Regions from separate parts of the Brevibacillus sp. NRRL NRS-603 genome, predicted to be linked through region 1. Evidence: riboswitches for the same ligand, from Rfam matches in the RefSeq annotation. Region 1 holds a riboswitch; each other region holds the start of a gene.

Region 1 (7,444 bases):
CAGGTGTAGCCGCGTTTCTCCGCGATGCAGTGACCATTTATACCAGTAAGTAAAGAGGTTTCAAACAAAGAAGCTGCGAGCAAGGCAGCTTCTTTCTCGTTTTACGTTTCGTTATCCCCTTTTACTGCGGGAAAAGCTTTTGTCCCAATGGTGTTGGCAATCCATCCATGCTTCGTACGTTGTTTTCTTGTTGATAAGCAAGCAGTTCCTGCTCATCTTTAGCCAAGGTCCATTTTTGAAGGGTGTCACGGTCTTTTGAAAAGGTATAGAAGGGAATGGCCCAACCGCAAGAAGTCTTTACTTCTTGGATGTTCACGGTAATGATTTGACGAGCCCCGGGTAGAAGCGGGAAGTCTTTCACGAGCTCATCCCATCGAGGTGTATCTGGGAGAATAACCGTTCCTTTGCCGTAGAGGCGCATGATGAGAGGGGGGCCTTCAAATGCGCAGAACATGAGAGTAATCCTGCCATTTTCCTGTAGATGAGCACTGGTTTCGTTTCCGCTTCCAGTCAGGTCCAAATAGGCGACCTCTGTAGGCGATATAATGCGAAAGGAATCGTACCCTTTTGGTGAAAGATTCACGTGACCATCCGTGTCCATAGGAGCAGAGGCAACAAAGAACATCTGTTGCTTCTTGATAAACGCCTCATGCTCAGGTCGTAATTCAGAAAAAAGCTTACCCATTTTTGCACCCCTCCAGGTAATGGAATTATTTTTGCTGTCCTCATATTACGATAAAAATATGAAGATTTTGTGTGTTTATCCTCAATGCGTCCAAAATAGATGGTAAAGTGTAAATATTCATGCAATATATTGTTTTTGAAAAGGAGGAGCATTTACATGCAAGCATCACAGCCAATTTACTTAGGGGAACGCATCCATTTAATAGACGGTTTTGATATGGGCTGGGCAGAACGTACGGGGACATATGTGATCGCAGAAGAGGAGCTCACTTTGGTCGAAACAGGACCAAGCCCCTCTGTCCCGTATATCAAGGCCGGTCTTGCCAAGCTCGGTTATACGACAGAACAAGTAAAATACGTCATCGTCACACACATACACTTGGATCATGCAGGAGGAGCCGGACTTTTTCTAAAGGATTGCCCGAACGCAAAGGTCGTTGTCCACCCGAAAGGTGCACGTCATCTCGTTGATCCGAGCCGACTGATCGCAGGGGCGAGAGCAGTGTATCATGATGATTTTGATCGATTGTTCGATCCGATTGAGGCTGTTTCCGTGGAGCGGATTTTGATTCGCGGGGACGGGGATACACTAAAGATCGGAGAGAATTGCGTATTGGAGTTTATGGATTCGCCAGGGCATGCCAATCATCACTTCAGCATCTACGATCCCGTAAGCCGCGGGATGTTCACAGGTGATACGGCCGGTGTACTTTATCCACAGCTTAAAAAGGATGGCATACACCTCGTGCTGCCATCTACTTCCCCGAATCAGTTTGACCCGGATGCCATGTTAGCGTCTTTAGACCGTTTTGAAGCACGCAAGCTGAATCGCATTTACTTTGGTCATTTTGGGATGTCTGAGCAGGTAGACGATGTGTACCGCCAAATACGTGAGTGGCTCCCTGTGTTTGTGGCGGAAGGAGAGTCAGCGATTGATGCTGGACAAACCTATGAAGAACTGTCTCGTACGCTATTTGAACGAGTCTCGGATCATCTACAGTCACAAGGAATCAGTGGTGACCACGAAGTTTTGGAAATACTCAAGCTCGATTTACAGGTATGCTCCATGGGCATTCTAGATTATTTGCACAAACGAGGGTAATAGCCTGCCGCCAAAAGCATTCCAGTTGCCTGAACCTTTTGTTCAGGCGTTTTTCATTTTTAGCGGGCAAGAAAGTATTGGCTTGCGTGTTGGTCATTCTTTTTTCATCCAAGGAATGCTATGATGTAGGATGAATCATGGACTGTGACAATTTCAAACAGCAAATAGGTGCCTCGTCTTTTTAACAAAAAGATCGGGTGAAAAGGGAAGTCGGTGAAAATCCGACGCGGTCCCGCCACTGTAAATCGGCTCGTTCCTCAGCCGTAAGCCAGGAGACCTGCCTGTTTGTGTTTCGTGCCTGTTGCCTTCGCGGAAAGGATTGGCCTATTTCAGGAAGCAGATCATCCTGTCTGTTTGCACTGAGGTGCCGACCCTTTGATTTCCGATTGGAAGCAAGGGTCGCTTTTTTTATTGGAAGGTACAGTCAATCAGACATGCAGAAAGGAAGTTCTACATATGAAACGTTCATTGCGATTCATGATCCCATTACTAGTTGCGGCGAGTCTCGCAGGTTGTGCGGGTAACGATAACGGCCAGCCAGCACCAGGTGGACAAACAAGCGTACCGCAGACAGCACCGCAGGAGAGCGCGGCCGGGCAGCCTGCAAAACAAACAACGTATCCATTGACAGTTACGGATGCGACAGGAAAAGAAGTAACCTTTGCGAAAGCTCCTGAGCGAATCGTCTCAACATCACCTGCCGAGACAGAGATTTTGTTCGCATTAGGCTTGGAAGATCGGATCGTAGCTGTCTCAGACTATGACGATTATCCTGAAGCGGCGAAGGCAAAACCGAAAATTGGCGGTGTCGTCAAACCAAATGAAGAAGCCATTCTCGCTCAAACGCCGGATATGATCGTCGGTGGGATTTCGATGGAAAAGCCAGTTGCTGACAAGCTCAAATCTCTCGGAATGCCCGTCTATATTACTCATCCGACAAAGATGGATGACATCCTTAACAATGTTTTAACGATGGGAGTTATCACGAATACACAGGAACAAGCCGAAAAAGTCGTCGCGCAAATGAAGAAGGATATCGCGTACGTGCAAGAAGCCGTGAAAAATGTAAAACCGGAAGAGAAGAAAAAGGTATACCTGGAATTCTCCCCAGGCTGGACAGTCGGAAAAGGCGAATTCATGGACGAACTCATCACACTGGCTGGAGCGACAAACATTGCTTCCGACACCCAAGGCTGGAATCCGATCAGTGAAGAAAAGATTTTGCAAAACGACCCGGACGTCATTTTGTATGCGAGCGGAATTACCGATGAAAAGACTGGCGCCAAGCTGGAGGATTTGATCGCGAATCGCAATGGCTGGGATAAAATGAAGGCGATCCGTGAAAAACAAATCTTTGGCATGGACCAAAATACTTTGTCCCGTCCTGGTCCACGTATTACACAAGGCTTAATCGAAGTAGCCAAGGCGATTTACCCTGACTTGGTGAAATAAAATGAAGAGACGATTGTTCATATGGGGAGGAGTCAGCTGTCTCGTCCTTCTGGCATCAATAGTTATCAGTATCTCGATGGGGGCTGCACAACTCCCCATTTCGCAAGTATGGCTCATCCTGCTCCATCAGATCCCGGGCTTGTCTGAGTGGATCACCGTAACGTGGCCGGAATCATCTGAGCAAATTGTCATGAAGGTTCGTTTTCCACGGGTTGTATTGGCTGTCTTGATTGGCGCCTGCTTGTCGCTTGCGGGAGCGGGCTTTCAGGGAGTTTTGCGCAATCCGCTCGCAGATCCGTTTACGATGGGCGTGGCATCGGGTTCTGCAGTCGGAGCAGCCTTTTTGATCCTTTTTGGCTTGCAAATCAGCTTTTTAGGTGCATGGAGCACGCCTGTTGTCGCTTTTCTCACAGGACTGCTCAGTTTATGGATCGTACTCGGACTCGCGAACACGCAAGGAAAGCTGCAAACCGAGACCCTGATTTTGTCGGGTGTCGTGGTGCAGGCTTTTCTCGGCTCGCTCGTTTCCTTTATGGTGTCGTTATCCGACCAGACCGTGAATGAGATCGTGTTCTGGCTGATGGGCAGTCTGTCATTTCGGGGCTGGGCGTTTACATACGTCTTGATTCCGTACTTGGTTATAGGGGGAATGGTGCTGGTGAGCTACGCGCGTTCCTTGAACTTATTTGCGCTAGGCGAGCGGCAGGCTGCGCATCTCGGCGTCCATGTGGATCGAACGAAGCTAATGGTTCTGGTCGTCTCGACTCTCCTGACTGCTGCGGCGGTTTCTATCGCGGGAATTATCGGTTTCGTTGGCTTGGTGGTTCCGCATCTCGTCCGATTGCTGGTTGGTCCTGACCACCGTATTTTACTGCCGATGGCTGCGATCTGCGGTGGTATCTATGTGCTTTGGGCTGACACTCTCGCCAGAATGCTACTGAGTCCCACAGAAATCCCGCTCGGTGTCGTGACAGCATTTCTGGGAGCACCGTTTTTCGCTTATTTATTGAAGCAAAATAAACGCTTTAGGAAGAGGTAACGTAAGCAATGATCAATGTGCGCAGCTTGCAAAAATCGTATCAGGACACGCCTGTTTTGCACGGAATCGATTTTTGCGTGGACAAGGGAGAATTTTTTGGCATCATCGGACCAAATGGAAGCGGTAAATCCACCTTGCTGAAAATGATTTCAGGAGTCATCAAGGCAGATGCAGGAGACATTTTGCTTCAGGAGAAAAAGCTTTATTCGTATCCTCGCAAAGAGCTTGCCAAAATACTCGCTGTATTGGAGCAAGAGGGTCTCCCGCCAGTCGGCTTTCGTGTTCGAGAAGTGTTGGAGATGGGGCGCTTTCCTTACCAAAATTGGCTGGGCGAAGAAAAGCAGGATGTCGCATCGCTCATTGATGAAATCGTACAAATGCTTGGCCTTGAACATTTGGAAGAGCGCACACTGGATCAGTTGAGTGGTGGGGAAAAGCAGCGCGTAGCTTTGGGGAAGGCATTGATCCAACGACCTCAGGTGCTCTTGCTCGATGAACCCACGACTTACCTCGATATCGGGTACCAGATTCAACTTATGGACATCGTGCGAAAATGGCAAAAGACGACGCAGGTGACGGTCATTGCAGTGCTGCACGATCTGAATCTGGCCTCCTTATACTGCGATCGTATCTTGATGCTGCATAAAGGAAAGCAGATAAGCGTGGGTACACCAAAAGACATCTTGCAAAGTGACAGAATAGAGGCTGTATATGGAACCAGACCGATTGTCATGGAGCATCCTATTCATCATTTGCCGCAAATTATTTTGCAATCGCAGGTGTAAGGAGACGGAAGCATGATTGTACTGATTACAGGTGGAGCACGCAGCGGAAAAAGCACGTTTGCCGAAAAATACGCGGCTCATTTGGGCTCCTCGGGTGTTTACATCGCGACTGCACAAATCACTGATGAGGAAATGGAAGAGCGGATCTTGCACCATCGCGACCGCCGTTTGCAGTCCAACTTTTCTTGGCAAACGATTGAGGAGCCGTACGCATTGACAGAATGGCTTGCGAAGCTGGGAGCACAAAAGAACATACAAGAACAGCAGACCGTGATTTTGGTTGATTGCTTGATCCTTTGGCTGTCCAATTGGCTGTTGCATTTTGGAGAGGAGCAGCCGTTTGAGAAAGTGCTCCAGCAGGTGGATATGCTGGTAAACAAGCTAAAAGATTACCCGGGGACCGTTTTGCTGGTGACAAACGAAGTGGGCGACGGGCTTGTCCCGCAACATCCGTTAGGCCGTATGTTCCGAGACTTGGCGGGGTTAATGAATCAACGCGTGGCAGCTGTTGCCGATCAAGTTTTTCTTGTCACAGCAGGGATTCCGGTGGAGCTAAAAGGACAAGCTTTCCGATTTTAACTCGGTGAAAAGACGGTTTCGAGTCGTCTTTTCACCTTTTTTATGATATAATACAAGAAAAGCCATGGAAGGGATCAGGATACCATGCGTCCCCATAGGACGATCTGGAAACGTTTTGACCTCTCCTACATCTAGCTTCGTAGTAGTCGATCGTCACTGAAGACGACTAACCTACTACGAAAGCGAGGCCCTTTGTATGAGTAGCGACTTATGCTTGCGATGTTCCTCGGTAGTCGGTTGGTCGTCTGTGCCTAAACCGACAAAAATGCGAGGAAACCATGATGAGGAGAGCGCTGCAGTTATCTAAGCGTTACAGTATGATTTTGTTTGGAGCTTGTTTACTTGCTTTTGCGTATTATCACATTAACTTTCAGAACCATTTGTCTGAAGGCGGGTTTGTTGGCTTGGGGTTACTGGCGAAATACGCCTTTGACTTGTCGCCAGCGATGGTGATGCTTTTGCTGGATATTCCACTGTTTTTGGTTGCTTGGTTAGTAAGAGGCCGCCAATTCATTTGGGACACCATTTTTGCATCACTTGCTTTTACCGTATTTTACGATTTGTTTGAACGATTCTCACCCATTGTCATGGATATGAGCAGAATGATGCCGCTGGCGTCTGTCTTGGCCGGTGTATTGACCGGGCTGGGTACCGGATTGGTTCTGCGCTATGGAGCTGCGACAGGTGGAGACGATATTTTCTCCCTGTTGATCAGTAAGTACACGGGATTGTCCATTGGTACGGTCTTTCTTTTACTGGACGTCATTGTGCTTTGCATGTCGTTCTGGTTCGTACCGATGAAAGAGATGATGTATACCATTTTGGCCGTTGTCATTTCCAGCCAAGTCATCACCTGGACCGTCAATCATGGTGCAGGAATGGAGGTCATGGAAGAGGAGCACGGGCATGGAAGCGTCTCGATGACCCACCGGTAATGAGTAGATATTCAGTTGAAAAACATGCCTATACAAAAGCAAGCAAAAGGGCCAAGTCGGTTTTCATGTCGACTTGGCCTTTTGAACGTTATGACGGTTTTTGTACATAATATCCTGGTTTCCTAGTGGATACTAACCAACACAGATACTATCGATGGAAAGGACCTGCCATGAGCGATCCGTTTTTTAGCAACTACAAAGCATTCGTCGTCATACCAGCGGATGAGAAGCAAATGGGACCGGAGCCTTTTAACCCGAAGGATTACGCCAGCCATTTCATCCTGACGTTTTCGTTGTACGATGCGGTTATTTCCTCTTGGAGGGAAGCGACAAAGTATAAAGTGCAGGCAAGAAAAGGTCTGTCAAATGTGATCGACGGTTTCAATGCCAAACGCCGTGGTACAGCCCGTCTGCATTTGTTGGAAATGGAAGAAGACCAGGCATATTTCGTCCTGGCCTTGTCGTTGAAAGTCCAAAAAGACAATGAGAAAGCAGTCATGGAGACGATCAGCAATTTGCTGGACAAAGATTTCGCTACCGACTTGTTGATCGGAGAGACTTGGTATCAGATCATTGGTGCCAAAGGGAAATTCGAGCGGAAGCTGTTCTCCTACAGTGTCCAGCCGTACGATTATCGACCGAAGTAATCTGCCAGAGCTTCCGTAATCGCCTGCGCAGCTTTGTCCTGATAGGACGATGTACGGACGATGCCTTCATCCTTTGGATTCGATAAGAAGCCAAGCTCAATTAAGACGGACGGATCATTGTTTTCTCGCAGGACGTGATAATTGCCGAATGAAATGCCGTTGCTTCGTAAACCAATGCCACCTGCCAAGCGAGACTCAATCGCTCGAGCTAATGGCTCATC
Region 2 (7,444 bases), on a different contig from region 1:
GCCAGAATTTGCGGACACAGGCGACGGTCACTTTGTTGCTTGTCACTTATACAAGTCCTAATCGACAAAAGGGAGTTTGCCTGCCGAATAGGAAGTCTTGTAAAGGGGGGATGCAAAGCAGTAGGTATTGTATCGACCATCTACCAAAAAGGAACATGCGACCAATATTAGAAAAAGGGGGATGTTTTCATGAAGAAGAGAGTTCTCTCCGCAACCATGACCAGCCTAGTGGCGCTGGCCATGCTGATTGCTGGATGCTCTAGCACTACGACACAAGCGCCGGCAGAACAACCAAAGACAGAAACTCCGGCACCTGCAACTGAGCCTGCAAAAACTGGACCGAAGCAATTAATCGTCGGTCGCGGTGCAGACACAAAAGGGCTTGACCCAATCACGCAAACTGATGGTGAGACATTTAAGGTAACCGAGAACATTATGGATACATTGATTGGCTTCGCGGATGGCTCAACAGAGCTCGCTCCATCGTTGGCTGAGAAATGGGAAGTAACTCCTGATGGTCTCGTTTATACGCTGAAACTGAGATCAGGCGTGAAATTCCACGATGGAACTGATTTCAATGCAGAGGCGGTCAAATACAACTTTGAGCGCTGGAGCGACAAGAGCCATCCACAGCATTCACCAGAGGGCTTCGAGTACTACGTGAGCCAATTTGGTGGTTACAAGGGTGACGCGACTCACATTATCAAATCTGTGGAAGCAGTCGATCCGACCACTGTAAAATTCACGTTGAATCGTCCACTGGCTCCATTCCTTGCCAACCTGGCCATGTCTCCTTTCGCGATCGGCTCGCCTGAGGCATTGAAAAAGGATGTTAAGAAATTTAATGAGCACCCAATCGGTACAGGGCCTTTCAAATTCGTAGAGTGGAAGCGCAACGACACGATCACGCTCGAGAAAAACCCTGATTACTGGAGCCCAGGATATCCGAAGCTGGATAAGCTCGTGTTCAAGGTCATTCCGGAAAACACGGCACGTCTAACTGCTTTGGCATCTGGTGAGATCGACTTGATGGATGGTCTGAACACAGATGATATCCCAGCAGTAAAAGATAACAAAGACCTGCAACTGTTCCTGCGTCCTACCAATAACATTGGATACATTGGCTTTAACGTCGAGAAGAAGCCACTCGACAATCCAAAAGTTCGTGAAGCTATTGCTTATGCGATTAACAAACCTGAAATCGTAACAGCCTTTTTCGATGGGGTTGGAGAACCAGCAGTCAACCCAATGCCAAAAACCATGTGGGGACACAACAACGATATTAAAGATCGTGAGTTCAACCTCGATAAAGCAAAGCAATTGCTAGCGGAAGCAGGACATCCAAACGGCTTTAAAATCAAGTTCTGGGCAATGCCAGTTCCACGTCCGTACATGCCAGAAGGTGTGAAAATTGCAGAAGCAATCCAGCAAGACCTGAAGAAAATCGGGATTGATGCTGAGATCGTGACGATGGAATGGGCAACGTATTTGGAAAAGACTCGTTTGGGTGAGCAAGAAATGTTCATGCTTGGCTGGACAGGTGACAATGGAGACCCTGACAACTTCCTTGCTGTCTTGCTCGACAAAAACAGCATCGGTAGCAACAACTATACACGCTGGGCAAACGAAGAAGCTTCTCAATTGATGATGAAAGCTCAATCCAATCCAGACCAAGCAGAGCGTGAAAAGCTGTACAAACAAGTACAAGAGATCATCTTCAAAGATGTGCCAATGGTTCCGCTGGCACACTCTACACCAGCATTGGCAGGAAAAGCGAATATCATAGACTACAACCCGCATCCAAAAGGATCTGAAAGTTTGGAAAAGGTAGACTTCAAGTAAGCTATTTCATTAGGAAAAGGGTAAGAGGAGTGCATACCTCTTCTTACCCTCCTTTCATTCATTATGTAGCGATTATTTTATGCAGGAAGGCGAGGAGATGGCATTGCTAGCTTACAGCATTCGAAGAATTTTAATGCTCATTCCTGTCTTAGTGGGCATGTCAATCATCGTTTTTTCCATTATTCGTGCCATCCCTGGTGATCCGGCTTTGACGATTTTGGGAGAAAAAGCAACACCACAAGCGATTGCAGACATACGAGAAGCATTGGGATTGAATAATCCGTGGTACATACAGTATTTCGATTATATGAAAAATATTTTGAGCGGAAATCTTGGGGAATCATTGCAAACGAATGCGCCGATTTCAGATGAAATCATGCCTTATTTGGCGGCGACGACTGAACTTACAATTGTGAGCATGCTGATTGCGGTGTTTATCGGTGTAAATGCAGGGATTCTTTCTGCGTGGAAGCAAAACTCCTGGTTTGACTACTGTGCGATGTTGATCGCTTTGGTTGGTGTATCCATGCCGATTTTTTGGCTAGGTTTGATGGAGCAATGGGTGTTTGCCCAAGAACTGAAATGGCTGCCATCAGTTGGTCGCGACAATTCGCGTAATCCCGTAGAGGCCATTACGCACTTTTATATACTGGATACGATGATGGCTGGTCGTTGGGATCAGCTATGGGAGGTTATCAAGCATTTAATTCTGCCAGGAATCGCGTTAGGTACGATCCCGATGGCGATCATTGCACGTATCACTCGTTCGAGCATGCTGGAAGTCATGCGAGCCGACTATGTCAGAACCGCTCGTGCAAAAGGGCTGACACAGTTTTGGGTCGTGTACAAGCATGCACTGAAAAATGCGATGATCCCTGTTTTGACGGTAATTGGTTTGCAAACAGGGTTGCTGCTGGGTGGAGCTGTTTTGACAGAGACGATCTTCGGATGGCCAGGTGTCGGTCGTTATATTGTGACTGCCATTGGAAACCGTGACTATCCGGTTATCCAATCCGGTATTCTTGTGATCGCGACGATTTTCGTCCTGATCAATCTCTTGGTCGACCTTTTGTACGCCTATATCGATCCACGCATCAAATATCGCTAAGGAGGGACGAAGAGACATGGCACAACCACAATTACAACCACAAGCGCAGGTAGTACCTTTAAAAGTGAAGCAAGAAGAAGTAGTCTCTCCTTGGAAGGATGCATGGAGGACGCTGCGAAAAAACAAGCTGGCGTTGGTGGGCTTCGGGATTATTTTGTTTTTCATTGTTGTGGCGGTACTAGCTCCATGGATTGCTCCGTATCCGTACTACGAAGGCGAGCTCGTGATGAAAAACAAGCCGCCTTCTGAAGCGCATTGGTTTGGAACAGATTACAATGGTCGTGATGTATTTAGTCGCGTTATTTATGGGGCACAAATCTCCTTGTGGGTAGGGACGTTCTCTGTCATTGGCTCCGTTCTCGCAGGGACCTTGCTCGGTCTTTTGGCAGGATACTATGGCAGATGGATCGATACGATCATTTCTCGTCTCTTTGATATTATGCTTGCGTTTCCAAGTATTCTTTTGGCTATCGCTGTCGTTGCCATCTTGGGGCCTTCTCTGCAAAACGCCTTGATTGCGATTGCAATTATTAACATTCCGACATTTGGACGCTTGGTGCGCGCACGCGTATTGAGCTTGAAGGAAGAAGAGTTCGTCATGGCTGCACGGGCAATCGGAATGAAAAATTCCCGGATTATCATGCAGCATATTTTGCCGAACAGCCTCGCCCCAATTATTGTGACCGGGACGATGGGGATCGCAACAGCGATTATCGAAGCAGCTGCACTTGGCTTTCTCGGGCTGGGTGCACAAGCACCAGAACCAGAATGGGGAAAAATGCTTGCTGATTCCCGTCAGTACATTCAGAAAGCACCATGGACTGTTATTTTTCCGGGGCTCTCTATCATGCTGACTGTTCTCGGCTTTAACTTAATCGGGGACGGCTTGCGCGATGCACTCGACCCGCGAATGAAGAGCTAATCCAATTGCAAAAAGACAGAAGGGAATGGAGATGCCGTCCCTCTGTCTTTTCTTATTTATCCTTGTTCCATAAAGGTGCGGCACAACTGATTGAAAGCAGGAGCAGCTTTCGTGATGACTTGATGTTTTACGTTAGGGATCATCTCGAGTCTTGCTTTTGGCAATTTCATCGAAAGCATTTGCGCATAATGATGCATCCGTTTATCTTGTTCGCCATAGGCAAGTAAAATCGGAAGCTGGATATTCCCAAGACGCTCCGTACATTGATAACGATGTCCGGCAGCGTAAAGGTATTTCAGGCTGGTGGGATCTGTTTTGGAGGCGTGCGCTGTCCACTTTTCCCGCATTTCTGGGTCATCGACATGTGAGGAAGCAATCGAACGGGCTAAAAGAGGAGCTCCGTGAAGCATCGACAATGCCTGTGCCATCCAGAATCGTCCATGTAAATACAGGTCATTTACTTCGGAAAAACCGCTCACGAGTATGCCGCCTTGTGCATGATCAGGATAGCGAAGACAATATTCAAGGGCGATAGAAGCACCTTGGGAGTACCCTAAAATAAAGGGACGCTCAATGCCGAGTGACGGGATCAGCCTATGGAGCTGTTCTGCCAACTCTCCAATAGAAAAAGGCTTCTCCATCGGCGAACTGTCACCATGTCCGGGCAAATCAGGGACAATGAGCTGATATGTATCTGCGAGTGTTTGCTGATAAATAAAATTGATAGAGCCGATGCATGGCGCATGGATACACAATAACGGTTGGCCTTTTCCCGATATGTGAAAAGTAAACTGTTTGCCATCCTGATGCACGAGTATTTGTTCCATTTTATTTTCACCCCACCCTTAGGTTGTCCGATACGAAGTAGATTTTGCAATTGAACTCTTCTTTTTTTGATGGGGAAGTGGTATTCTCGCAATAGAATAATTGGTGAAAGCAGGGTGAAGAAGTTGTTTCAAGAGCGCATTTCGAAGCTCCACACGTTTTTGACAGAGCAAGAGCTGAACGCGGTGTTGATTACCTCTCCCAAGCACGTCTACTATTTGACCGGATTTTTTACTGACCCGCATGAACGTTTTATGGGTCTTGTTATTCCTGCTGAGGGAAAGCCTTCCTTGATTGTACCTGCTCTTGATCGAGAAGCAGCGGCAGAAGCTTCGTTCGTTCAAGATATCTATACACATACGGATATCCAAAACCCGTATGAAATTCTCAAGCAAGTGTTGCCAGCGAACTTGGCGAAGCTCGGAATTGAGAAAAGTCATATGACTGTCGAGCGCTACGAAGCACTTGGGCAAGTTGTTCTGGCGTCGAGCTATGTGGACGTGGAAGAGCCACTGCGTGAAATGCGATTGATCAAATCCGCGGATGAAGTGGATCGTCTGAAGCACGCTGTTGTGTTGGTCGAGGATTCCTTGCGGGAGACCCTGAAAAAAGTCAAGATAGGTATGACCGAGACCGAAATCGTAGCTGAGCTGGAATTCCAGATGAAGCGCTTGGGTGCAGAAGGTCCATCCTTTACGTCCATGGTATTGGCAGGGGAGAAGTCGGCACTGCCACACGGAAAGCCAGGAACACGCCAAGTCCAAGAAGGCGACTTGCTTTTGTTTGATATCGGGGTGGCTGCAAACGGATATGTATCCGATATTACTCGTACCTTTGCTGTAGGCGAGATAAGTGCCCAGCTACAAGAAATTTACGAGACAGTATTGGCTGCCAACGAAGCAGCAATTGCTGAGATTCGTCCGGGTGTGACCTTTGCGCATTTGGATAAAACCGCTCGCGATGTCATTACCGCAAAAGGCTACGGAGAATACTTCATGCACCGTCTGGGGCATGGACTTGGGATGGATGTACACGAATATCCGTCTGTTCACAGCCAGAACCAAGAAGCGCTTCGTCCAGGGATGGTATTTACGATTGAGCCAGGCATCTATCTTCCAGGTGTAGGCGGCGTGCGAATTGAAGACGATGTATTGGTTACGGAAACGGGCGTTGAAATACTCACGCAGTTCCCGAAAAAACTGACTTCTATCAACTAATGAAAAAATCGTGAAAATTGAATACGTATCGAATGGTGCTGGATGGTATAAGCCGTCAGCTTAAAAGGGAAGTCCGGTGAGAAACCGGCGCGGTCCCGCCACTGTAACGAGGAGCGCCTAGCGAATAGCCACTGTTTTTTGCAAGACAAAAAATGGGAAGGTAGCTGGGGGTGTTGATTCGTAAGCCAGGAGACCTGCCATGCGATCATATACAATCGACCCACGAGGATGGGACAGATGTGGAAGCAGTCTATGAAAGGGCGCCTTTGTGCCTGCTTATAGCTTTATCTACGTTTGTCGTGCACCTCCCGATTGAAATGGGGGGTGCTTTTTTTGTGGAGGATTGGTTCAACCCAACATTTCCAACAGAAAAGGGGATTACTGATGTTTAAGGCAAACAAAACACATACATTAATGAAGGGACTAGGTTTCGGTATCATGACAGCTGCCATGCTTTTGGTTTCGGCATGCGGCTCTGCTACGACAACACAGGCTCCAGCCAAAACAGAACAAACAGCTGTTCCAGCATCAGAGAGCAAGCCTGTAACACTAACCAATAATGGCATCGAAATGACCTATCCAAAAGCGCCTGAGCGTGCTGTGACTTTGAACCAACACGTCACGGAAATCATGCTGGCATTGGGCCTGGCTGATAAAATGGTCGGAACCGCGTGCCTAGACGATAAAATCCTTCCGGAGTTAAAGGCAGATTACGACAAGATTCCGGTACTGTCTGACAAGTATCCTACGAAAGAAGTGCTGTTGGCAGCGAACCCAGACTTCGTATACGCCGGATGGAAAAGTGGATTCGGCGAAAAGGGCGTAGGAACGATGCAGGACTTGGAAAAGGTCGGCATCAAATCGTATCTGCAAGAGTCATCTAGCATTCCTGGACCGACAATTGACGATGTGTTCGCGGATATTACGAATATTGGGCGCATTTTCCGTGTGGAGGACAAAGCCAATGATTTGATCCATAAAATGAAGAGTGAAATGGATCAAACGATTAGCAAAATTGGCAAGGTGGACGAGCCACTGAAAGTGTTCGTGTACGACAACGGGGAAGATAAACCTTTCACAGCAGCCAACAACTACATGACGTCCTTAATTAAGACTGCTGGCGGTAAGAACATTTTTGATGACATTCAAAAGGGTTGGGCAGAGGTCAGTTGGGAACAAGTAGTGAGTCGCAATCCAGATGTGATTATTATCGTAGACTACGGTGATAGAACCGTCGAGCAAAAACGCAATTTCCTTTTGACCAAAAAAGAACTAGCGGATATTCCGGCGATTAAAAATCAACGACTGATGGTATTGCCTTTGTCTGCGGCTTCTGAAGGTGTTCGAGCACCGATTGCGCTAAAAATATTGGCGGAAGGACTCTACCCGGATAAATTCAAATAGAGTACACCCTTTTTAAGGGAGGGAATAGCACTGCAACAGATCAAATTACCTTATATCATCATTACTCTACTGGTCGGACTCTTCCTCTCGATCACGTTCGCAGTTACCTTGGGATCAGTGGAGATT
Region 3 (7,444 bases), on a different contig from region 1:
CTGTGTCGGTGCAATTGCCAAACGGTACGCATGGTAAACGCCATGCTTTTGCACCTTTTGCTTTAGTTGCGCCCAATCCTCTGGCGTCGGAATGTGCATTCCTTCGAAGAGAAGCTTTGCTTTTTCCGTTCGCGGGCTATAATCGTTCGTCACGTACTTGTTAAAATAAGTGCCTTTTGCATATTCCGATTGTTCAAAGCCCAAGAAGGTCTTGCCTGTTTCCTTGGCAATTTCCATGCTTTTTTCCAAGGAGTAGAAGTTCATCATCATGAAAAACGTACGAGCGAAATCCTTCGCCTCTTCACTCTCATAAGCGATTTTGTTCTTTGCCAGATAACCGTTAAGGTTCATCGCACCGAGACCTACTGAGTGCAGCTCGCGATTTGCCTTTTGAACGCCTGGAGCGTTTTCTACACGCGTCATATAACTCACGGCTGTAATGGCTTCGATTCCTTCGTGGACGGATTCACGGATCATTTTGCGTTCCATCACGTTGACAATATTGAGTGATGCCAAATTGCAGCTAATATCGCGACGAATGATATCCATCTCGCCGTAATTGGTAATCGTGGAAGTCTCCTGTAGCTGGAAGATTTCCGTGCACAGGTTGGACATTTTCACCGAACCGAGATCTTTCAGCGCATGGTTGTTGTTCGCATTCGTTTTGTTCATGATGTACGGATAGCCCGATTCCATTTGGATCATCGCGATTTTGGTCAGCATCTCGCGTGCGCTCATCACGGTCTTTTTCTTAATGCGATCGTTTGCCAATAGCTCCTCGTACATCTCATCAAGGTCCATATCATCCAGATGCACGCCGTATTCTTTGTACACGGAGTATGGAGCAAACACAGTCAATGGCTTGTTTTCCTCAGCCAGCTTGTAGAAAACGTTTGGTACAATCAGGCCGATGGACAACGTTTTGATGCGTGCCTTTTCATCTGCATTGATCTTTTTGCAATCGAGAAACTCGTTGATATCCCAGCCGAAGATGTTGTAATATGCTGCACCTGAGCCTTTGCGCTGCCCCATTTGATCTGCGTAGGAAAACGCATCTTCCAGCAGCTTGAGAACTGGCATGACACCTTTTGCTGCGCCCTCGACGCCTTTGATCGGCTCTCCTCGTCCGCGAAGCTTGGACAGGTTCACCGCTACACCGCCGCCAATTTTGGATAGCTGCATACAAGTTCCCAAAATAAAGTTGATGGAGTTCAGTGAGTCATCCATTTCTAGCAAGAAGCAGGAGACCATTTCTCCACGGCGGCTTTTGCCTGCGTTCAGGAAGGTAGGTGTCGCCGGCTGCAAGCGTTGATCCATCATGGAGACTGTTAAACGCTTGGCGAGCTCAAAGTCACCTTGTCCAAGGGACAGTGCCACAACGGCCACCCGGTCTGGATACTGCTCCAAGTACATCGATTTATCGTTCGTTTTCAAAGCGTAATCTTTATAAAATTTGGAGATAGCCATGTACGAAGCAAATTGAAAATCAGCGTCATAGGCCAAACGAAAAACTTCATCGACCTGCTCAACAGTGTATGTTTCATAGACGTTTTCATAGAAGTCATTCTCGATCAAATAGTCCATGCGTTCTTTGACACTGCCAAAAGTCATCGTATTGGACTGCACTTCTTCCATGAAGACCGCAACCGCTTCCCGATCCTTTTCCAGTTGATAAAATCCGTCGTTGCCACGCTGCATCAGTTCGTTGTTCAATTCAATATGCCGCAATTGCTGCCACCCCACTCGTAAATTGTTCCACATCCCGGCCGGTACCGGACAGTTCAAATTTTGAAATTACCGGAACGCCATATTGGCTCGCGATCGTATCCGCGCTTCTGGCGAAGCTGGCTCCCCAGTTGCGGTTGCCGCTAGCGGATACTCCGCGCAGATGGACATGATTTCGCTTCAGGAACGTCGCCACCTTCTCCGGCACTTGTCCGAATCCTGTCGTGTATGTGATCAAAATGAATGGCTCGTCCAGCACCATATCTTGATCAATTTCCACATGTGGCAAATTAATTTTATTGACGAATCTTCGGACGTTTCCTGTTTTTGAATCGTAAGCGATTAGCATGTCCCTCATCCTATCCTACTATTTTTACTCTGTATGTATGTTATTTAGCCAAAGTAAAAGCGCATCCGACGTTTACATGCCGAATGCGCGTGATGACTTCCATCTAGCAATTCGCCAATGCGAATTGAGCGCTCGAACACTTCCCTATCTCCCGTAGGGTAAACAGTGCAAGCGGTTAGGCAGGTCTCCTGGCTTTTGGATCATCGCTCCATTTACACCTTCCCGATCCTTCAAGATCAGTGGCATTCACTCGTAAATGGAACTCTCTCATTACAGTGGCGGGACCGCGTCGGATTCTCACCGACTTCCCTATTAAGTCTACCAAATCTAGCTGGTAAACACCTTACCGCATCAATATGTAGTTGGTAAAACTTACTTTACCTCAATATATCGTAGGAGTCAAGCTCAGTATGGGCTCTTTTCGAAAACTAACTATTCTCCTTTTTCGGCTATTGCCAATCTCTGGTTCCCGTTCATATAATAGATTTTGTGCGTGTTGGTTAGCCTTGGAGAGATTGGAGAGTAGCCGTCATGAAAAGCACCGACTATCAACCGGTCGTCATTCCTCGTTCTTACAGTAAAATCATGACTTATCAAGAACGAGACTATCACATTTTCGTAAGTGTACCTGCCGATCCCCCTCCGGAATCAGGCTTTCCCGTCATATATTTGCTAGATGGCAACTCTGTTTTTGCCACCATGACCGAAGCGATACGGAAACAATCACGTGGCCCTGAACGAACTGGCGTGTATCCTGCTATCGTCGTCGGGATTGGGTATCCAACGGACGGACCGTACCATCCTGCCCGTTTCTTTGATTACACGTATGAAGTTCCCTTCTCAGAGCTTCCTGGCAACCCAAAAGGTGCAGAGTGGCCTCAGATGGGAGGAGCGGAGCAGTTCCTCACCTTTTTGGAGGAGGAGCTCAAGCCCAGCATCGAAAACGACTTCCCCGTCGATCGGACGCAGCAAGCGATTTTTGGACATTCGCTAGGCGGGTTGTTTGTTTTGCATGTACTTTTGACCAAACCACATGCTTTTCAACGTTATATAGCTGGGAGTCCCTCGATTCATTGGAATGAGAGTGTCCTGCTTGCGAAGGAGAGTCAATTGCCGAAGCTGCTGACAGATGACCTCGACGTTCATGCGCTCCTCACCATTGGGGAGCTGGAAAACGATGGGCGATTCTTGGTCAAAGAAAAATCTCTGGCGCTGGTCGAACGATTGTCCTCCATGGGCAACGGTCAAATCAAAGCTTCCTTTAAAGAATTTGCTGACGAAAATCATTCGTCCGTTTTACCAGTCCTCATTAGCCAAGGACTCAAATTCGCTACGAAAAAAACTGCCCGCTAAAAACGGGCAGTTTTTGTTTAGCATGATTCGCTTACTGGAGAGATAACACTTTGGTGATTTGGGGCAGCTCTTCGATGGCGGATACAATCGTCGGTGTAATCTCTTCATCAGTCACAGAGATAAGCAGGGCATTCTTCCCTTTTTGCTCGCGCGATACATTCAACTTGGAAACATTGATTTGATACTCGGCCAGTTTTCGTGAGACATCATAAATCACGCCTGGATAATCGATATGGTGAACCAACAATCCATGGGCCCCTGGAGGTATGCGACACGCGCAGTAATTTACTTCACTGATGTACACTTCTCTCCAGTCCTGCGCAAAGGTGTACTTGTTCGCTCCTACACGCAAAATCGCCAAATGATTCGCATATTCGCCGGAGCTGTGTTGGACAGGAACCTTCGTCCCGAGTCCTTCCACTAGCATTGTTGCGATTTCCTCTTTATTTTCATGAGCAAGAATACTTAATTGTGCACCCGCTAACTCTGGCTCGAGTCTTCGAATCAGTTCAGCCAGCTCACGCAGTCCAGCATATTGGGTCATGTGATGCCTTCACTCTCCCAGTCAGGTTTATCCTTGTTTTTACGGCAGAATCCATGCTTCCGGCTCTTTCTTAATGGAGGATTCGTTATCAGCACGATACCAAGCCGTCAACGTTTGCCCATCTTTTGTATAGTAGATTCGGTAGATAGTATTGCCTTTTCCGCCGTTGGGAAAAGGACTTTCCTCCAGCGGAACCGCTGTCACTCCATCCGCGTTTACAATCCCGCCGTTCTCCTTGATGACGTTTTGGATCGTCGCCATATGCTCTTTACCCATGGAGGCCATCCCGAAATAAGAGATGATCGCCAAGAGAACCGCTCCCGCCAAAAACGAAACGATAATCACTTTTGATTTTTTCGTAGCATCCACCGAGTGCTTCCCCCGTCTATCTTAGTTCTCTTTATCGACTAAGCGTACCTTGTCAATCGTACCTCCACCCAAGCATACTTCTCCATCGTAGAAAACAACAGCCTGACCAGGTGTCACTGCTTTTTGCGGCTGATCAAATACAACTTCTACGTTGCCATCCTCGAGCAGGTGAACAGTTACTCCCTGATCTGGCTGGCGATAACGGAATTTGGCTGTACAAGTAAACGTTTCGGATGGTTTCTTATCACTCACCCAGCTAACGTTGGTCGACAGGAGACTCTTCGAGTACAGACGGATATGATCAGAGCCTTCGCCAACGATCAGGACATTCCGTTCCAGATCCTTGTCTACAACAAACCAAGGTTGTCCGCTTGTGCCATGACCTCCACCTATCCCCAAGCCTTGTCGTTGACCCAGTGTATAGTACATCAGTCCGTCGTGCGTACCGATGACTGCTCCATCTACGGTCTCGATATTTCCTGGTTTGGCAGGCAAATAGTTTTGCAGGAACTCACGGAAGTTGCGTTCGCCAATAAAGCAAATCCCTGTGCTATCCTTCTTTTTCGCTGTATAGAGTCCCGCTTTTTCTGCGATCTCCCTTACTTGAGGTTTTGGAAGATGACCAATGGGGAACATCGTTTTGGATAGCTGTTCTTGGCCCAATACATTCAAGAAGTAAGTCTGGTCCTTGTTGTTGTCAGCACCACGAATCAGCTTGTACTCGCCATCGATGTACTTGACCTGCGCGTAATGGCCGGTAGCAATATAATCCGCCCCTAGATCCATCACCTTGGCAAGAAGCTCACCAAACTTGATTTCACGGTTGCACATGACATCCGGATTCGGTGTGCGTCCTCGTTTATATTCATCCAAAAAATACTGGAATACCTTGTCCATGTATTCTTTTTCAAAGTTTACCGTGTAATATGGAATGCCGATCTGTTCACAGACGCGCCGGACATCCTGGAAGTCTTCTTCCGCCGTGCAGTGGCCGAATTCATCGGTATCATCCCAGTTTTTCATGAAGATGCCGATGACGTCATATCCCTGTTGCTTAAGCAGGTAAGCCGTCACGGAGGAGTCGACTCCGCCAGACATGCCGACAACGACGCGTGTATCTTCTGGTCGCTTCATAAGTCTTTCTCCTCTTATTCAATTTGTACCCTTACAGATTACCATGTTTCGCAAAACAAATCATGTTTTGTTGCACTTTTGCCCGAGAGAATGAAAAAACGTCTGACGCAAAGTTGGCGCCAGACGTTTGGTTGAAAGGTTATGCCTGCGAAGATTCATCCTTGATTTCCGCGCGAAATCCCTCGATGCTTTCTTCACGACGCTCATTTTTCGCTTCGAGGGTTGCTTTTTCCTCTGCAGAAATCTCTCCAGCATGAGCCGTCAGATAATCTTCGGACTCACGAATGTTCACTTCCGTATTGGAAATCATCTGTTGGAGCTTTTCTGCGTTGTCAGAACGGTCATCCGGCTTCGCCATAATCGATACGCCTCCTACAAAGGGTTATATTCTACACCTTTACCATTGTGCGCCAATCATGGTTTCTTTATGTACCCGTGTTATAATAGAAGAAACACGGATTAAACGAAAAAGAGGGTTTCACCTATGGCTTCCTTAGATTTGTTGGAAAGAAAGCTGCTTCGGATCATCTCTGATATCGATCCTGTCCGCCTGAAACGACAATGGGTAAAGGGGCAAAAGGCACCTGAATCCGAAGTGGAACAGCGCATGCGAATCGATCTTCTCTTGCGCAGACTTGACAAGCTACCTGAGGCCAAGCGTCAAGAAGTGCTTGCGCTACTTAAATGGTTTAACTGGTAGCGATTAGCGGATGGACGTTCCCAGACGCCACTGGCCGTCTATCCGATTCATTTGCTTCATATCTACGATTGCATCTTGATTCAGCGGTCCATAGATGTGCGGATACAGCAATCCATCCTTCGCAGCCTCGTATTTGACTTCCGAAGTCGTTTTCGCTTCATCGACAACGAGTACATACAACTCCTCGTCAAACTGTGCGTAGACGCGGTTTGCTACCTTTTCAAGCAGCTCGTCCCCTTTTGTCGCGTGAATAAAGCCTTCCTGCTCGTAATCGCGCGGTAAATAGTGATCCTTGTCCATCCACTTTTCCCAGTATGCTTTTGGTACCATGCAGTAAATGATAGAGTCTGTCATGTTTCTCCTCCGAATTCGATTATTTTTTTGGCATTGCTTTGTTCAGGTGACGCATAGCTTTATCATAGAACATCTGGTCCATACGCCCCTGATCATGTCGCCATTGAATGAAGTTACGCAGAGAGTGCAAATCCACCCAGGCATCCTTTGCTTGCGGATTGCGGTCAGGTACCTCTCCCGTTATCTCACCATCGTAGACAAGCTTCGCCATCTCGGTTGGGTGCATGCCGATCTGATAAGCGATTTGGTGTAAAGCTATTTTCATGGAACCTCCCCTTGCTCTTCATGGGATACATCTTATCTTCCGTCTATTGTGCCAGTCTTTTCGAATGATGCCAAGCCCCTAGCCCTACTCCCAAAGGATGTACCCTCCTCCCTTGCGTTTTGTTACAATGAACAGAGCATTTTAATGAAGGGGCGGTATTCCATCATGGCAAAACAACGAAATCAACCACGAAAGAAATGGTTCCGGCGAAAACGCATCTGGCTTCCCCTTCTTTTCATTGCTTTTCTATTTCTGGGCAACAGCTCGTATCTCGCAAAGGAGCCTGACGGCGAGCCCTTCTTACTCGCTCACCGCGGGATGGCACAAACCTTCCATATGGAAAACATCACCAATGAAACTTGTACGGCGGAACGGATTTACCCACCAGAGCATCCGTACCTGGAAAATACGCTTGCGTCCATGCAGGCTGCTTTTGATGCAGGCGCGGACGTTGTCGAGTTGGATGTACAATGGACCAAAGACAATCGATTTGCCGTGTTTCATGACTGGACGCTTGACTGTCGGACCAATGGCACCGGTGTCACGAGAGATTATACCTTGGCCGAATTACAACAGCTCGACATTGGCTACCATTATACAGCGGATGAAGGGAAAACCTTCCCCTTCCGTGGAAAAGGGATTGGCATGATG

What was found. Region 1 has a riboswitch for cobalamin ahead of C7R94_RS16285 (ABC transporter substrate-binding protein). Riboswitches for the same ligand answer to the same signal wherever they lie in the genome.
Region 2: another riboswitch for cobalamin. It lies ahead of C7R94_RS13925 (ABC transporter substrate-binding protein); the one in region 1 lies ahead of C7R94_RS16285 (ABC transporter substrate-binding protein).
Region 3: another riboswitch for cobalamin. It lies ahead of nrdI (class Ib ribonucleoside-diphosphate reductase assembly flavoprotein NrdI); the one in region 1 lies ahead of C7R94_RS16285 (ABC transporter substrate-binding protein).

Annotation. Positions count from the first base shown of each region.
Region 1 is NZ_PXZN01000016.1:235,034-242,477, forward strand. It holds gene C7R94_RS16270 (MerR family transcriptional regulator) at 1-53, shown strand, start outside; gene C7R94_RS16275 (pyridoxamine 5'-phosphate oxidase family protein) at 122-685, opposite strand; gene C7R94_RS16280 (MBL fold metallo-hydrolase) at 842-1,786, shown strand; cobalamin riboswitch at 1,936-2,085, shown strand; gene C7R94_RS16285 (ABC transporter substrate-binding protein) at 2,243-3,238, shown strand; gene C7R94_RS16290 (FecCD family ABC transporter permease) at 3,240-4,277, shown strand; gene C7R94_RS16295 (ABC transporter ATP-binding protein) at 4,286-5,062, shown strand; gene cobU (bifunctional adenosylcobinamide kinase/adenosylcobinamide-phosphate guanylyltransferase) at 5,075-5,641, shown strand; gene C7R94_RS16305 (YitT family protein) at 5,920-6,576, shown strand; gene C7R94_RS16310 (hypothetical protein) at 6,747-7,223, shown strand; gene C7R94_RS16315 (N-acetylmuramoyl-L-alanine amidase family protein) at 7,208-7,444, opposite strand, start outside.
Region 2 is NZ_PXZN01000013.1:417,794-425,237, forward strand. It holds gene C7R94_RS13895 (ABC transporter ATP-binding protein) at 1-61, shown strand, start outside; gene C7R94_RS13900 (ABC transporter substrate-binding protein) at 190-1,842, shown strand; gene C7R94_RS13905 (ABC transporter permease) at 1,940-2,950, shown strand; gene C7R94_RS13910 (ABC transporter permease) at 2,967-3,872, shown strand; gene C7R94_RS13915 (alpha/beta fold hydrolase) at 3,929-4,699, opposite strand; gene C7R94_RS13920 (M24 family metallopeptidase) at 4,823-5,914, shown strand; cobalamin riboswitch at 5,931-6,130, shown strand; gene C7R94_RS13925 (ABC transporter substrate-binding protein) at 6,299-7,318, shown strand; gene C7R94_RS13930 (FecCD family ABC transporter permease) at 7,343-7,444, shown strand, end outside.
Region 3 is NZ_PXZN01000012.1:537,201-544,644, forward strand. It holds gene nrdE (class 1b ribonucleoside-diphosphate reductase subunit alpha) at 1-1,728, opposite strand, end outside; gene nrdI (class Ib ribonucleoside-diphosphate reductase assembly flavoprotein NrdI) at 1,715-2,074, opposite strand; cobalamin riboswitch at 2,236-2,435, opposite strand; gene C7R94_RS09665 (alpha/beta hydrolase) at 2,606-3,427, shown strand; gene C7R94_RS09670 (ACT domain-containing protein) at 3,459-3,971, opposite strand; gene C7R94_RS09675 (hypothetical protein) at 4,011-4,340, opposite strand; gene mnmA (tRNA 2-thiouridine(34) synthase MnmA) at 4,362-5,474, opposite strand; gene tlp (small acid-soluble spore protein Tlp) at 5,614-5,832, opposite strand; gene C7R94_RS09690 (hypothetical protein) at 5,959-6,174, shown strand; gene C7R94_RS09695 (DUF952 domain-containing protein) at 6,178-6,528, opposite strand; gene C7R94_RS09700 (hypothetical protein) at 6,548-6,793, opposite strand; gene C7R94_RS09705 (glycerophosphodiester phosphodiesterase family protein) at 6,959-7,444, shown strand, end outside.